Linked DNA regions of Prochlorococcus marinus str. MIT 9515. Each later gene encodes a partner of the first gene's protein in a complex. Links are inferred from orthologs where the notes say so. Each region holds a gene or a part of one and is shown on either strand. Other genes may lie near its edges.

Region 1 (7,131 bases):
AGAAACAAATTAAAAGCTAATGAATATGGTAAGACTTCACTTTCTTTTGGATCTCCCTGTAAATATTTCTTAGTTAAAAACTGTAATTCTTCCATTGCTAATTGCCCTGCTCCACTTACAGATTGATAAGTTGAAACGATTACTCTTTTAATAGGAGAAATATTATTCAAAGGAGCCAAAACTAAAGTAAGCAATATAGTTGTGCAATTCGGATTAGCTATAACACCATTATGCTTTAAGGCGTCAGAAGCATTGACTTCAGGAACAACAAGAGGAACATCATCTTCTAATCTGAATGCACTTGAATTATCAATCAATAAAGCATTCTGATCTTTGACTGTTGATATCCATTGTTTCGAAACACTTCCGCCGGCAGAAGCAAGGACTAAATCAACATTTAAAAATTCTTCTTTTGTAGCTTTTTTAGTTATAAGTTCTTCACCTTTCCATTTAATTATTTTTCCTTCTGAACGCTGAGATGAAAGCAAAATCAAATCTGAGATAGGAAAATCTCTTTCTTCAAGAATTTTGAGTATCTCTGATCCAACAGCACCCGAAGAACCCAAAACAGCTATTTTTAAAGGCCTGTTTGGCAAAAATGGAGATTTTCTCACTATATAATTTAAAAAATTACAGAATTTAATATTTCTCTTACTGTATCAAAAAAGTTAACTTCAAGGAAATCACTTAATGTGGAATAATTAAGTTTCTGCTTATTGTAATAATTTAAAAAAACTCAAACATGATTAAAGAAGCATTAATAGTAAAAACAACCGCACTGCCTCAAAGTAGAATTGCTCTTGAATTAGAAATCCCATCTAATACATGCAAATCATTCGTCAGTGAAACAATAAATTCAATTAGTCGTTCAGCCAAAATCCCAGGATTTAGGCTTGGCAAAATTCCAAAACAAGTATTAATACAAAGAATTGGTATAAACCAACTATATGCCTCTGCTCTAGAAAAAATAATTGATAAATCTTGGAAAGAGGCCATAGAAATGGAATCAATAGAGCCACTAAGTGAACCGGAATTAGTTGATGGATTTGAATCATTACTTAAGAATTTCAATCCGGAAAAAACTTTAAAAATTAATCTTCAAACTGATGTTGCACCCACATTAAAATTAAAAAAATCAAAAGGCCTATCAGTTGAGATTATAAAAAGAAAATTTGACCCCAAATCCATAGATGAAGCTTTAGAAAAATCAAGAAATCAACTAGCAAATATTATTCCAGTTATTAATAGACCCGCTAGATTAGGAGATATCGCTGTAGTGAGTTTCAAAGGCATTTATAAAGATTCCAAAAAAGCAATCGATGGAGGATCTAGTGACTCAATGGATCTTGAATTAGAAAAGAACAAAATGATTCCAGGGTTCGTTGAAGGTATTGTTGGTATGAAAATCGATGATAATAAAACTCTTAATCTCAAATTTCCTGATGACTACTCTCATGAAGAGTCCAGAGGGAAAGAAGCAATCTTTGAAGTCAGTCTAAAAGACCTTAAAGAGAAAGAATTGCCTGAACTAAATGATGATTTTGCAAAACAGTCTGGAAATAAAGATTCATTAAAGGAACTTAAAAAAGATATTGAAAAACAATTAAAGGAAAATTTTGATAACACTCAAAAAAATATCAAAATTGAAGCTTTAATGGATGCATTATCCAAAGAATTAGATGCTGAGATTCCAAAAGCAATGATTGATATTGAAGTAAGAAATAATATTGAACAAACAGCGCAAAGATTTGCCCAACAAGGAATGGATATCAAATCAACTTTTACCCCGGAATTAGTTAAAACTTTAGCAGAATCAACTCGTCCTCAAGCTGAAAAAAATGTTCAAAGAAATTTAGCTTTAAAAGCATTATCAGAAAGTGAGAATATTACAGTCGAGGATAAAGAAATAAATCAAAAAATGAAGGAATATGATGATGAAATTTCTAAATCACAAAAACAAATTGACATTCAGAAATTAAAAGAAGTAGTTCTTAACGATCTTCTAAAAGAAAAGTTAATAACTTGGCTTGAAGAAAATTCAACGGTTAAAGAAATAAGTGAAAAAGTAACAAAATCAACTACAAAATCAAAGACAAAATCAAAGACAAAGAAAGAAAGCCAAGCTAAAAGTGAACCGAATAAAAAGAAAAAAGAAAAAAAATAATTTATAAAAAATTTAACTAATCAAGAAAAAAACTTCTAAATTAGATATAAAAGAGATTAATTTAGTGAATTCTAAACAAAAACATTTAATACACAGCTCAATGAGTCCTCTTGAAAGTGTCAATAACACGAAATCTGCTATTCCTACTGTTGTGGAACAATCTGGAAGAGGAGAAAGAGCATTTGATATTTATTCGAGATTATTAAGGGAAAGAATAATATTTTTAGGAACCGGAATTAACGATCAGGTAACAGATTCACTTGTTGCACAACTTCTATTTCTAGAAGCCGAAGATCCTGACAAAGATATTCAAATATATATCAATTCTCCCGGTGGTTCTGTTACTGCAGGATTAGCTATTTACGACACGATGCAACAGATCTCTCCAGATGTTGTCACGATCTGCTTTGGCGTGGCTGCAAGTATGGGGGCATTCCTTCTTTCTGGTGGCGCAAAAGGGAAAAGGTTGGCTTTGCCTAATTCAAGAATTATGATTCACCAGCCTCTTGGAGGTGCTCAAGGCCAAGCAGTAGAAATTGAGATACAAGCAAAAGAAATATTATTTCTCAAAAAAACTTTAAATTCTCTTTTGTCAGAACATACTGGTCAATCTTTAGAAAAAATTAATGAAGATACTGAAAGAGATTATTTTCTGTCACCTGAGGAAGCTGTGCAATATGGATTAATTGATAAAGTTATAAAAAATGACAAGTAAAACTAATATTTTAAGAATATGATGACGAATCCAAATTTATAAGCAATCCTAATAATAAGGGATAGTTACCCTTTTTTATTTTTCACAAGCTTTGATAATCGATGGCTAAATTTGACGCCCATCTAAAATGTTCATTTTGTGCCAAATCACAAGATCAAGTTAGAAAACTTATAGCAGGTCCTGGGGTATACATCTGTGATGAATGCATAGACCTATGTAATGAAATTCTCGATGAAGAATTAATTGATACTCAGGCAAAACTTAATAACTCCACACAAGTCAAGAAAAAATTACCGATTAATAATCCTGATACATCTATCCCTTTCGAATTAACCTCCATTCCCAAACCACTGGAAATTAAAACTTTTCTAGATAACCAAGTTGTAGGTCAAGAATCTGCAAAAAAAATACTTTCAGTTGCTGTTTATAATCACTATAAAAGGTTAACTTGGAGATTAAAAGAAGAAAATAAGGACAATAATTCTAACGATTGTCATGCAACTAAACTTCAAAAATCAAATATCCTACTGATTGGTCCAACTGGAAGTGGTAAAACATTATTAGCACAAACTTTAGCTGAGTTTCTTGATGTTCCTTTTGCAGTGGCTGATGCAACGACTCTAACTGAAGCTGGATATGTTGGAGAGGATGTTGAGAATATTCTATTAAGACTTCTACAAAAGTCAGAAATGAATGTAGATTTAGCTCAAAAGGGTATTATATATATTGATGAGATAGACAAGATAGCTAGAAAGAGTGAAAATCCATCAATTACAAGAGATGTATCTGGAGAAGGAGTTCAACAAGCATTATTAAAAATGCTTGAGGGAACAATTGCAAATGTCCCTCCTCAAGGAGGACGAAAACACCCTTACCATGATTGTATACAGATAGATACAAGTCAGATTTTATTTATATGTGGAGGTGCATTTATAGGTTTAGAAGATATTGTTCAAAAACGCTTAGGAAGACACTCTATAGGATTTACAACCAACTCAGACGAAAGCAAAATAGATGCAAAAAAATTAGTTGATTCTCGAGATGCTCTCAAGAATTTAGAACTAGATGATTTAGTCAAATATGGATTAATTCCAGAATTTATAGGGAGAATTCCTGTATGCGCAGTATTAGATCGTCTCACTAAAGAAACTCTTGAATCGATCTTAACTGAACCAAGAGATGCACTAGTAAAGCAATTTAAAACTTTATTAAGTATGGATAATGTTGAATTAAATTTCGAACCCGAATCTGTGGAAGCAATCGCTAATGAAGCTTTTAAAAGAAAAACAGGTGCTAGAGCTCTTAGATCAATAATTGAAGAATTAATGCTTGATTTAATGTATACACTCCCATCACAAGAAGAAGTAACTAAGTTCACCATTACGAAAAAAATGGTAGACAACCTGTTCTCATCTAAAATTGTTAAACTTCCTGCAGGTTCACATAGGATTATTAAAGAATCTGCATAAAAGTAAGGTTAACTCTCTATGATTTCAAGATTATTCATATAATTAATAATCATAAATGCTTAATATACATAAACCTTTTCATCAAAAATATAGGCCTAGCAACCTTGATGAGCTAGTTGGTCAAGAATTTATATCAATAACCCTTAAACAAGCACTAATATCTAAGAAAATTGCACCTGCTTATCTGTTTAATGGGCCTAGAGGAACTGGAAAGACATCAAGTGCACGAATATTTGCAAAATCATTAAATTGTCTATCATGTGAACAGCCTACGGCTAATCCTTGTGGCAAATGCGAATTATGTAAACAAATTGCAGATGGTAATGCCCTTGATATTATTGAAATTGATGCTGCTTCTAATACTGGGGTTGATAATATAAGAGAAATAATAGATGGAGCAAGATTCACTCCTACTCAAGCCAGGTGGAAAGTATACGTTATCGATGAATGTCATATGCTCTCAACTGCAGCATCAAATGCTTTACTCAAAACTATTGAAGAACCTCCCGAAAGAGTTGTTTTTATTCTTGCTACTACAAATCCGGAAAGAGTAATAAATACTATTCAAAGTAGGTGTCAAAAATTCGATTTTAAAAGAATCAGCTCAAATACTATTTTCCACAACCTTTCAGAAATAGCGAATAAAGAATCAATTAAATTTGAAGATCAAGCACTAAAATTAATTGCAAAAAGATCTAATGGTGGAATGCGTGATGCACAAAGTTTACTAGATCAATTAAGTCTTCTTCCTAATGGCGTAACTACTAAAAATGTTCAAAACTTACTTGGAGAAGTATCCGAAAATGATTTAATTAATTTAATAAATGCCTTAATTTACAATGAACCAGAGTCGTTATTAATTAGTTGCAATCAATTATATGATTCAGGAAATGAACCTCATGAGATATTAGTTGGTTTATTAAATATTACTAGAGACCTATTATTGAAAACTTTAAATAACAATTATTCAGATATTTTCTATACCTCCATTGACTTTCAAAATGAATTAAATAAATTTTCTAAAAACATTAGTAAAATGAGGATAATTGATTGGCATAACAAGCTTAAAAATATTGATTATCAAATCAAAACAAGTGATAATCCAAAATTATGGTTAGAAGTACATTTAACAAGCCTTATTGAAAATAAGATCGAAGACAACATAGTTAATAATGGACAAAGTAATAAAGAGACTTTAAATCAAAAGGTTATTAATAAAGATGAATTAATTAATAAAACAATCATTTCTAAAAATGCAAATCAAACTGAATCAGAAGATATTAATAAAAAGGAATTAATTAATAATCAAGATATTCAGCCTAATTATGAAAATGCAAATCAAACTGAATCAGAAGATATTAATAAAAAGGAATTAATTAATAATCAAGATATTCAGCCTAATTATGAGCATGCAAATCAAACTGACTTTTTAAAAGAAAAGTGGGAGCTAATTCTATCTAAATTAGAATTGCCTTCGACAAGAATGTTACTTTCTCAGCAAGCAGAACTAGCAAGTATTGATTCGAATGAAGTTTTAATAGCATTATCTCCCAACTGGGAAAACATGATCAAAAGTCGAAAAATAATAATTGAAAATGCTGTAAAAAAAGTTTGTGGAGATAAAGTAAAACTTAACTTTTCTAGCAAAAAAATTAATATTAATAATACTGCAAAATCTCAAGAGAAAATAATTAAAAAATCAACTAGTAATAGGGAAATACAAAATACCAATTTTCAAAATTCCAACACCCCTATAGAAAAACCTCAAAAAGAATTTTATGATGACAATTCCAAAAATCTAGCAAATTTTTTTAACGGAGAAATTATTGATTTGGATGAATAAGTTAAACACCAGTATGAAGTGTTTTCTTCCAGAGAATCTTTTTCGGAAAAATAGACATTTTTATTGTCACCCAGGGTATTACAACAAACCAATGAGACAAATATAAAAGAGAAACCAACATCATCATCAAATTGAGATTTTGTAAAATTGGACCTTCACTTTTGCATGAAGAACCATACCAAACGGCAATTCCCGACAAAGTAAATGCCGTTATCGAGATTGGCAAATAACTGGGCGATTCAGCTAGAGCAATACTCAAAATCAAATCAATCATAGAGATAATAGGTAAGGCGTATTGCAAAATAAAGAAAAAGGTTAAATCAAATTTTTGAATAAGTTCAATTTTTTTTGATAATAATTGTTCGCCATAATCAAAAAATCTTTGCAAACCTCCTTCAGCCCATCTTTGTCTCTGTGAAAATAAAGCAGATATATTTTCAACGGCTTCTTCCATAACAGGAGGATCCCATAGAATCCCAATTTTTGCTTTAGTAAGTAAAAGCCTGAGACTTAAATCCAAATCATCAGTAACTGTATCTTCATTAAACGAACCACATTTAAGTAAAACTTTTTTATTAATTAATTGACCATTACCTCTCAATTCAGATACTCCAGCAACAGATAATCTTCCATATTGAAAGATTGCATCCATGGCCATTTCCATAGATTGACAACTGGTTAAAAAATTCTTACTCACATTTATGACTGATTTTCTTAATTGCACTGCTGACCAAGATCCCTCATAAACAAAACTAAATAATCTTCGTAATGTGCCTTTTTTCAGTTGCGCATCAGCATCTAATATTAATATCCATTCTCCATATGTAAACTTTAAAGCATAATTTAATGCTCCTGATTTACCACCTCCAGCATTTGCAGATCTACTGATAATTTTTAATTTATCAAACTCTCTCGATAACCTTTCCAAAATTAAAGGTGT
Region 2 (9,518 bases), 150 kb from region 1 along the record:
TCACAATCGGCGGCATTATTTTTTGTATTTTCTCTGATCCTTTTTTCAATTCTTTTTCTAAGTTGAAATAAGAGAGTCTCGAATTCTTGACTGTCAACTTTCTCCAAACAAACGATCCATTGACATATGAATGGTGCGTTTTGTTTTGCTAAGTTCCCTAATATTTCATTTTTGACTGGTACATTTCTCCAGAAAGTTTTTTTGAAATTTAATTTTTTGGCTTCTTGTTCACATATTAGTTTTGATTCTTTAACTTTTAATTCGTTATTTGGCATGAATATCATACCTAAACCTCTAATCTGATCAGGTCGAGGCTCCAAATTCATTTCTTGATCTAAAAATTCCCATGGAATTGAACATAAAATGCCTGCACCATCTCCTGAGTCATTATCCCCGCCACATCCCCCTCTGTGTTCCATGCAATTAAGTCCTCTCAAGGATTGCTTTAATATCCAATTACTTTCCTTCCCATAAATATTTGCTATGAAACCAACTCCACAAGCATCTTTTTCTCCAATAATTCCACTTGGAGAATAACTATCTTGATATGGCCCTTTGCTTCTTTTGATACTTTCTCGCATAGATTATTTAACTATATAAGAAATCTAAAATTTATTCTATTATAAAATAAATATCAAAATACAAAGCAAAAAATAATGAAGAATTACTAAACATATTTGAATTTTATTTTTAATTTAAAAAAAATGAAAAAAAAATTCTAGATATGTCTCGTAAAAGGTTATGATTAATAAATATGTATTTTCATCTATAAATTTTAATGCCGACCATTTCCCAATTAATTGGATCAGAAAGAAAACGTCTGACAAGAAAAACTAAATCTCCTGCACTTAAATCTTGTCCAGAGAGAAGGGGTGTATGTACAAGAGTTTATACATCTACCCCAAAGAAACCAAATTCTGCCTTAAGAAAAGTTGCCAGGGTTAGATTAACCTCAGGTTTTGAGGTTACTGCATATATACCTGGAATCGGACATAACCTGCAGGAACACTCTGTAGTCCTGCTTAGGGGAGGAAGAGTTAAAGATTTACCTGGAGTCAGATACCATATAATAAGAGGAACTTTAGATACTGCAGGGGTCAAAGATAGACGCCAATCCAGATCTAAATATGGTGCAAAAGCTCCCAAAAATAATTAATTTTTTTACATCAATTTTTTTTTAAAATGTCACGTCGAAATGCAGCAGTAAAAAGACCGGTTTTACCAGACCCTCAATTTAATAGTCGTCTTGCCTCAATGATGATTTCTAGATTAATGAAACATGGTAAAAAATCTACTGCACAAAAAATACTATCTGATGCCTTTTCTCTAATAAGTGAGAGAACTGGTGGAAATGCTGTGGAGTTATTTGAAACAGCTGTAAAGAATGCAACCCCTTTAGTTGAAGTGAGAGCCAGAAGAGTTGGAGGTGCTACTTACCAAGTCCCTATGGAAGTTCGTCAAGAAAGAGGAACTGCGATGGCACTAAGATGGCTTGTTACTTTTTCAAGAGGAAGAAATGGGAAAAGTATGTCACAAAAATTAGCAGGGGAATTAATGGATGCCGCTAATGAAACTGGTAGCGCAGTTAAGAAGAGAGAAGATACTCATAAAATGGCAGAAGCTAATAAGGCTTTTGCTCACTATAGATACTAATTTCGACCCAAAATGGTCCTTAATTAGTCTATTATTGTAAGAAGTTTATTTGATTAGATAAACTGCAGCTATTTAGCAATTCATTCTATTTGGAGTTTTAACATTGGCACGCGACTTTCCCCTTGAACGAGTAAGGAATATAGGTATAGCCGCTCATATTGATGCTGGTAAAACAACTACTACTGAAAGAATACTTTTTTATTCAGGGGTTGTTCACAAAATCGGAGAAGTACATGATGGTGCTGCAGTAACGGATTGGATGGACCAAGAAAGAGAAAGAGGGATTACCATCACAGCTGCTGCAATCTCTACAAGTTGGCAGGATCATAGAATTAATATCATTGATACTCCAGGTCACGTTGACTTCACAATTGAAGTAGAAAGATCAATGAGAGTTTTAGATGGTGTCATAGCTGTATTTTGTGCTGTTGGAGGAGTTCAGCCACAATCAGAGACTGTATGGAGACAAGCTGATAGATATTCTGTTCCAAGGATGGTCTTCGTCAATAAAATGGACAGAACAGGAGCAGACTTTTTAAAAGTTAATAAACAAATTAAAGAGCGCCTCAAAGCAAATGCTTTCCCTATTCAGCTACCGATTGGTGCTGAGGGTGATCTTACAGGAATTATCGATTTAGTTAGTAACAAGGCTTACTTATACAAAAATGATTTAGGGACTGATATTGAGGAGGCTCCAATACCAGATGAGATGAAAGATGAGGCATTGGAGTGGAGAAGTAAGCTAATGGAAAGTGTCGCAGAAAATGACGAAGAATTAATTGAAATATTTTTGGATAAAGGAGAATTAACTGAAGATCAATTAAAAAAAGGCATTAGAGAAGGAGTTCTTAAGCATGGTTTAGTTCCCGTTTTATGTGGATCAGCCTTTAAAAATAAAGGGGTTCAATTAGTTCTTGATGCAGTAGTTGATTATTTGCCAGCTCCAGTTGATGTAAAGCCAATTCAAGGGGTTTTACCAAATGGTAAAGAAGATATCAGACCCTCAGATGATAATGCGCCTTTCAGTGCATTAGCTTTTAAAGTAATGTCAGATCCTTACGGAAAACTAACTTTTGTAAGAATGTATTCAGGAGTGCTTTCAAAAGGTAGTTATGTTATGAATTCAACTAAGGATGCTAAGGAGAGAATCTCTAGATTAGTAATCTTAAAAGCTGATGAAAGGGAAGAAGTTGATGAATTAAGAGCAGGTGATTTAGGGGCTGTTTTAGGCTTGAAAAACACAACAACTGGTGACACATTATGTACTACGGATGATCCAATAGTTCTAGAAACTTTATTTATTCCTGAACCAGTTATTTCAGTTGCTGTTGAACCTAAAACTAAAGGAGATATGGAAAAGCTCTCAAAAGCTTTACAAGCCTTATCAGAGGAAGATCCAACCTTCAGGGTTAGCACAGATCAAGAGACGAATCAGACCGTTATAGCTGGTATGGGTGAATTACATTTGGAAATACTTGTAGATAGAATGTTAAGAGAGTTTAAAGTTGAGGCAAATATCGGTGCTCCTCAAGTCTCGTATAGAGAAACAATCAGATCTAGTTCTAGGGGTGAAGGTAAGTATGCAAGACAAACAGGAGGTAAGGGGCAGTATGGACACGTAGTTATTGAAATGGAACCTGCTGAAGTTGGTAAAGGTTTTGAATTTGTTAACAAAATTGTTGGTGGAACAGTTCCAAAAGAATATATTGGACCAGCTTCAAATGGGATGAAAGAAACCTGTGAATCAGGCGTTCTTGCCGGTTATCCGCTGATTGATGTAAAAGTAACACTAGTCGATGGTTCGTTCCACGATGTAGACTCTTCTGAAATGGCCTTCAAAATTGCAGGTTCCATGGCTTTTAAAGATGGGGTTAAAAAATGCAATCCTGTCCTATTAGAGCCTATGATGAAAGTTGAGGTCGAAAGTCCTGATGATTTTCTTGGATCTGTAATTGGTGACCTCTCCTCAAGGAGAGGTCAAGTCGAAGGACAATCTGTCGATGATGGATTGTCTAAAGTACAGGCCAAAGTGCCTTTAGCCGAAATGTTCGGTTATGCCACTCAACTCCGATCAATGACACAAGGTCGGGGTATATTTTCAATGGAGTTCGCAAATTATGAGGAAGTTCCTCGTAATGTTGCTGAAGCTATCATTTCCAAGAATCAGGGCAACTCCTGATCTCTAAACTAAACACTCTTTAACCCTCGATTCTTTAATTCAAATGGCTCGCGAGAAGTTCGAAAGGAACAAACCACATGTCAACATAGGTACTATCGGCCACGTTGATCATGGAAAAACAACCCTGACTGCTGCTATTACCAATGTTTTAGCTAAAAAAGGTCAAGCACAAGCTCAAGATTATGGAGACATTGATGGTGCTCCAGAAGAAAGAGAACGTGGCATAACAATTAATACAGCCCACGTTGAATACGAAACTGAAGGCAGACATTATGCCCACGTTGATTGTCCAGGACATGCTGATTATGTCAAAAACATGATCACTGGAGCGGCTCAAATGGATGGTGCAATTTTAGTTTGTGCTGCCACAGATGGTCCTATGGCACAAACAAAAGAACATATCCTTTTAGCAAAACAAGTTGGTGTTCCTGCTTTAGTTGTCGCTTTAAATAAATGTGACATGGTAGATGACGAAGAAATCATTGAACTTGTGGAAATGGAAATCAGAGAGCTACTTGATAGTTATGATTTCCCCGGGGATGATATACCTATCGTCCAGGTTTCAGGCCTGAAAGCTTTGGAAGGAGATTCTAATTGGGAATCTAAAATTGAAGAATTAATGAAAGCTGTTGATGCTAGTATTCCTGAACCAGAAAGAGAGATTGACAAGCCATTTTTGATGGCAATAGAAGATGTTTTCTCTATTACAGGTAGAGGAACAGTTGCTACAGGAAGAATAGAAAGAGGTAAAGTCAAAGTTGGAGAAGAAGTCGAAATAGTTGGGATAAGAGATACAAGATTGACCACTGTTACTGGTGTTGAGATGTTCCGTAAACTTCTTGATGAAGGTATGGCTGGAGACAATGTTGGACTACTCCTACGTGGTGTTCAAAAAGAAGATATTGAGAGAGGAATGGTACTTGTTAAGAAAGGTTCAATTACTCCTCATACTAAATTTGAAGGAGAAGTTTATGTTCTTAAGAAAGAAGAGGGAGGGAGACATACTCCTTTCTTTGCTGGTTATAGACCACAATTTTATATAAGAACCACAGATGTGACTGGACAAATCACCGCATTCACCTCTGATGATGGAGCTAATGTAGAAATGGTAATGCCAGGAGACAGAATAAAAATGACTGGTGAATTAATTTGTCCAGTTGCTATTGAACAAGGTATGCGCTTTGCTATTCGCGAAGGTGGTCGTACCATTGGAGCTGGTGTTGTTTCTAAAATTATTGAATAAATTTCTTTAATTTTATGAAGTTAACCTCTGATAATCTAGAATAATTAAATAAGAGATACGGGTTATTGATTATCAATAACCCTTTTATTAAGAGATCAATTCAAATTTATGACAACATCACTTGCTCAACAAAAGATTCGTATAAGATTAAAAGCATTTGATAGAAGAATGCTGGATTTGTCATGTGACAAAATTATTCAAACAGCAGATACAACTGCTGCTTCAGCTATCGGTCCTATACCATTACCAACTAAAAGAAAAATTTATTGTGTTCTAAGATCTCCGCATGTGGATAAGGATTCTAGAGAGCATTTTGAGACAAGAACTCATAGAAGAATTATTGATATCTATAGCCCCTCTGCCAAAACCATTGATGCTTTAATGAAACTAGATCTTCCTAGCGGTGTAGATATAGAAGTTAAACTATAAGATTGCCCGAATAGTGCCTAAATTTACTAATATGTAGTTATAGATTTTGAGGTTTAAATGGGAGAGCTTTCAGTAAGGGAATTACCATTATTCCCTCTCCCAGAAGTTGTTCTTTTCCCTCAAGAAGTTTTACCTCTACACATATTTGAATCAAGATACAGAATTATGCTTAAATCTGTTCTTGAATCAGATTCAATGTTTGGGGTAATTAAATGGGATCCTAATACTAAAAGTATGGCTAACGTTGGCTGCTGTGCTCAAATAATTAAACATCAAACAGCCGATGATGGAAGAAGTAATATAGTCACGTTGGGACAGCAAAGATTCCAAGTCTTAGAAGTTGTACGTTCAACACCATATTGCTCAGCGATTGTTAGTTGGATTACTGATGAAAATATCGAAAGTTTCCAAAGTTTAGATCTTTTAAGAGATTCTGTTACTGAAGCATTAAATGATGTAGTTAAATTAACTAGTAAACTAACTAATTCTCAAAAAGTTCTTCCTGATAAATTACCTGAAAACCCTATGGAACTCTCTTTTTGGATTGGTGCTCATTTAGGTGGACCGGTGGCTGAAGAGCAGCAGAAACTTTTAGAAGAGAGGAGTACATATACACGTTTGCAAAGAGAGTTTGAAATGTTAGATCATACGAGAAAACAATTGGCAGCTAGAACAGCTTTAAAAGAAAGTTTTCCAGATATCAAAGAAAATTAAATGTCCTTATTCTTAACATCTTTTATTTTTTTAGTTTTAATTCTATTTTTCTTGTATTTAGTACTTTGGAGGATTAATACTAGAAAATATATCTCTTCGGGAACTGTAGCTTCAGCTTATGACTCGTGGACTCAAGATAAACTACTAGAAAGATTGTGGGGTGAGCATATACATTTAGGTTTCTATCCTCCAAATAAAAATATTGATTTTAGAGAAGCTAAAGTCCAGTTTGTACATGAGCTGGTGAGCTGGAGTGGTTTGGATAAATTACCTAGAGGTTCAAGGGTTTTAGACGTAGGTTGTGGAATAGGTGGAAGCTCTCGGATTCTCGCTAATTATTATGGTTTTAATGTAACAGGTATAACAATTAGTCCAGCTCAAGTACAAAGAGCTAAAGAACTTACGCCTCATGAATGCAGCTGTAACTTCAAAGTTATGGATGCTTTAAATTTGAAATTTGAAGATGGAGCATTTGATGGGGTTTGGAGTGTTGAGGCAGGAGCTCATATGAATAACAAAAATAAATTTGCAGATCAAATGTTAAGAACTTTGAGACCTGGAGGATATTTAGCTTTAGCTGATTGGAATTCAAGAGATTTAAAAAAATATCCTCCTACAACGCTTGAAAAAATAATCCTAAAACAATTACTTGAACAATGGGTTCATCCTCAATTTATTAGCATTAAAGATTTTAGTAATATTCTTATCAATAACAAAAATAGTTCAGGTCAAGTTATCTTTGATAACTGGAATTACTATACAAATCCATCTTGGTTTGATTCAATATATGAAGGAATTAGAAGGCCAAATGCAATTTTATCCCTAGGTCCAAGAGCATTAGTAAAGTCTGTAAGAGAGATTCCTACAATATTGTTAATGGATTGGGCTTTTAAAAAAGGTTTAATGGAATTTGGAGTTTATAAATGTAGAGGTTAATTAATCTAATTTAATCTTTTCTGATAAATAACATCCAAAGTCTACCAAATGTTCACATAAGGGTTTTAATTTTTTCTTCAATTCATAGAACGCTTCAATATTAGTTCTTGTATTTATATCAACATCAATGTAAATGATATATTCTCCTAGTTCTCTTTTAGAAGGCCTAGATTCTATTTTACTCATATTGAATCCAAAATCTGAAATATAATTTAAAGCTTCAAGTAAAGCTCCAGGATTATTTGAGAGCAATGAAAAGGCAAAACTGGCAATATTAGCTTTATCTAAAATCGATTCTTTACTTAATAAAACAAATCTTGTACAATTCCCTGGAACATCATTAATGGGGAATGCTAGTTCTTTAAGTCCTTCAATTTCAGTAAGAGATTTCGATCCAATAGCTGCTCTAAATGAACTCCCTTTTACCATTTTCACTGCTTCGGAAGTTGAATTAGTTGATAAAGTAATAGCCTCTGGAAGATTCTCAGATAGCCATTCAGAACATTGAGCTAAAGCTTGTGGATGAGAAAGTACTTCTGATATTTCCGAAATATCTCCATCACTTATTAATGCATGTTTTATTGGCAAAACAATTGCTCTATTGATATTAATATCCGAAAATTTCCAAAGTGCGTCTAAAGTAGTTGTTACTCCTCCCTCAACCGAGTTTTCAATAGGCACTATTGCTGCATCACAATTGTTGTAGGCTATTGCTTTAATAACCGAATATAGCCCATTACATGGTACAAATAAAGGTGACTCAAAATTGGCAAGCTCTGATAAAATATGAGCTGCTTTTTCTGCGTATGTCCCTTCAGGGCCCAAATATGCAACTTGTTTGCGCATGATTAATTGTAAAAAAAAAAGATCAATTAAGCATTGGAGGTATATAGAAAAATGCTTTTAGCTTTTGATGCTAAACAGAAACTTAAACTTTCTGTAACAAGGAATAAAGAATATCTTTCTAAATATCTTTTGGAAGAAGAAAGGGTTGTTGGAGCAATGCTGGACCCCAATAAATTGGAACCTGAAGGGGATGGGAAGTACAAGTATACTGTAACAAGTTTCAGGGTTTTTCAATTAGATGTTAACCCTGTTGTATCAATTGCAGTTGAGAATAAAGAAGGTATTTTAAAAATGAGTGCACTTGACAGCAAATTAGATGGTTTAGGGATAATCGAAGATTTCAGTTTAATTTTGAAAGCAAATTTGGAGGCGACTGATAATGGATTAGAGGGCGAAGCACTTCTTGGTGTATCAGTAAGTCAACCTCCTCTTTTGAAACTTGTGCCAAAGAAAATTTTAGAATCTACTGGCCATTCAGTATTGAATGGAATTTTATTAGGAATAAAATCTAGAGTTCAGCAACAATTAATAAAAGATTTTGTAAATTGGTGTGATTTAAATAAGGTTTAATTTAGTTAAAAAACTTTTCCTATGTAGATTCGTTACGCCATTAGCTTTAAGACTTAATAAATGCTCTTTAGTACCATAGCCTTTATTTTTAAAGATAAAATATCCAGAGAATTTTTTTTCTAATCTTTCCATTAAAAAGTCACGTGTTACTTTTGCAACTATGCTTGCTGCAGCAATTGATGTGAATTTGGAATCACCTGCAATTATATTTCTTTGATGACTCTTCCAAAGTCTTAATGATAATGGACCGTCAATTATAACTTCATATGGTTTGGATTTTAACTTCTTTATAGCTCTAATCATTGAAAGCTCGGTGGCATATCTTATACCAAGTTGATCTATTTCTCTTGCTGAAGACTGTCCCAAACTGTAATCTGAGGATAATGAGATAATTTTCGGCAAAAGTAATTTTCTTTTTTTTTCTGTTAGTTTTTTACTATCGGTTACACCCAATTGCTTGAGAGTATATCCATTTTTTTCGGTTAGAACTACAGCTGCAGAAAATACAGGTCCAAAAACTGCACCTCGACCTACTTCGTCAATACCTATCTCAAGTTGTTTATTCAATACTTGCAGATGATCTTCTTCTTTTCCGTCTTGAATTATCAATTTCATCTGTTATTTCTACTTCCTCATTAGCAGTTGTTATCTTTGGTAATTTGCTCTCATGATTAATTTCTTTAGACTCATTTACTTCAACTTCAGACTTTTCTATTGAATTAGAAGTTGAGGATTTTTTATTTGTTTTCTTATTAGAAACTTTAGTTTTTGCTTTTTTATTCTTTTGTAAAGAGAGTTCTTTTTCGTTGTTATTACTATTCTCTAAACGTACTAAATGATTATTAGTAAGATATTGTTTTCCTAATTTAATTAATGGATTAATACCAAGTTGACTATAGACAATCTTTTCAACTTCGCTTAGCTCAACTGTTATTACTTTCTTTTCTT

The links.
Region 2: the proteins of tig (region 1) and rpsG are in contact, whole or in part, in a crystal structure (PDB 3GTY), measured with the Thermotoga maritima proteins. The link is inferred for Prochlorococcus marinus str. MIT 9515 from one-to-one orthologs. Residues at the interface, in WP_004081061.1 of Thermotoga maritima: Glu122, Val124, Val129, Leu130, Tyr133, Glu188, Gly259, Ile262, Tyr263, Glu266, Ser270, Glu273, Gln274, Glu277, Arg308, Gln311, Ile312, Ser315, Tyr316, Glu325, Arg329, Arg336, Leu363, Phe366, Trp367, Arg373, Leu377, Arg381, Leu384, Glu387; in WP_004081843.1 of Thermotoga maritima: Lys34, Lys52, Lys55, Glu59, Arg62, Gln63, Glu66, Asn67, Lys69, Val71, Arg95, Ala109, Lys110, Lys111, Gly112, Arg113, Pro114, Glu117, Glu121, Ile124, Ala125, Tyr127, Asn128, Asn129, Thr130, Gly131, Lys135, Asp139, Arg142, Met143.

Annotation. Positions count from the first base shown.
Region 1 is NC_008817.1:1,631,513-1,638,643, forward strand. Bases 67-2,953 are described here. They hold tig (trigger factor), read left to right. Parts: upstream 67-742; coding sequence 743-2,164; downstream 2,165-2,953. Other genes in these bases: P9515_RS08855 (aspartate-semialdehyde dehydrogenase), read right to left, coding at 67-614; clpP (ATP-dependent Clp endopeptidase proteolytic subunit ClpP), read left to right, coding at 2,265-2,879. Also shown: more of P9515_RS08855, read right to left, coding at 1-66; ATP-dependent protease ATP-binding subunit ClpX, read left to right, coding at 2,981-4,348; P9515_RS08875 (DNA polymerase III subunit gamma/tau), read left to right, coding at 4,404-6,191; P9515_RS08880 (glycosyltransferase family 2 protein), read right to left, coding at 6,193-7,131. UniProt on the Bacillus subtilis protein: Involved in protein export. Acts as a chaperone by maintaining the newly synthesized protein in an open conformation. Functions as a peptidyl-prolyl cis-trans isomerase.
Region 2 is NC_008817.1:1,479,437-1,488,954, reverse strand. The notes cover bases 1-2,917. They hold rpsG (30S ribosomal protein S7), read left to right. Parts: upstream 1-1,182; coding sequence 1,183-1,653; downstream 1,654-2,917. Other genes in these bases: fusA (elongation factor G), read left to right, coding at 1,757-2,917; rpsL (30S ribosomal protein S12), read left to right, coding at 779-1,156; gltB (glutamate synthase large subunit), read right to left, coding at 1-581. In the rest of the region: more of fusA, read left to right, coding at 2,918-3,832; tuf (elongation factor Tu), read left to right, coding at 3,876-5,075; rpsJ (30S ribosomal protein S10), read left to right, coding at 5,184-5,504; P9515_RS08045 (LON peptidase substrate-binding domain-containing protein), read left to right, coding at 5,562-6,218; P9515_RS08040 (methyltransferase domain-containing protein), read left to right, coding at 6,219-7,154; pheA (prephenate dehydratase), read right to left, coding at 7,155-8,000; P9515_RS08030 (DUF1997 domain-containing protein), read left to right, coding at 8,052-8,570; P9515_RS08025 (ribonuclease HII), read right to left, coding at 8,556-9,185; P9515_RS08020 (Rne/Rng family ribonuclease), read right to left, coding at 9,130-9,518.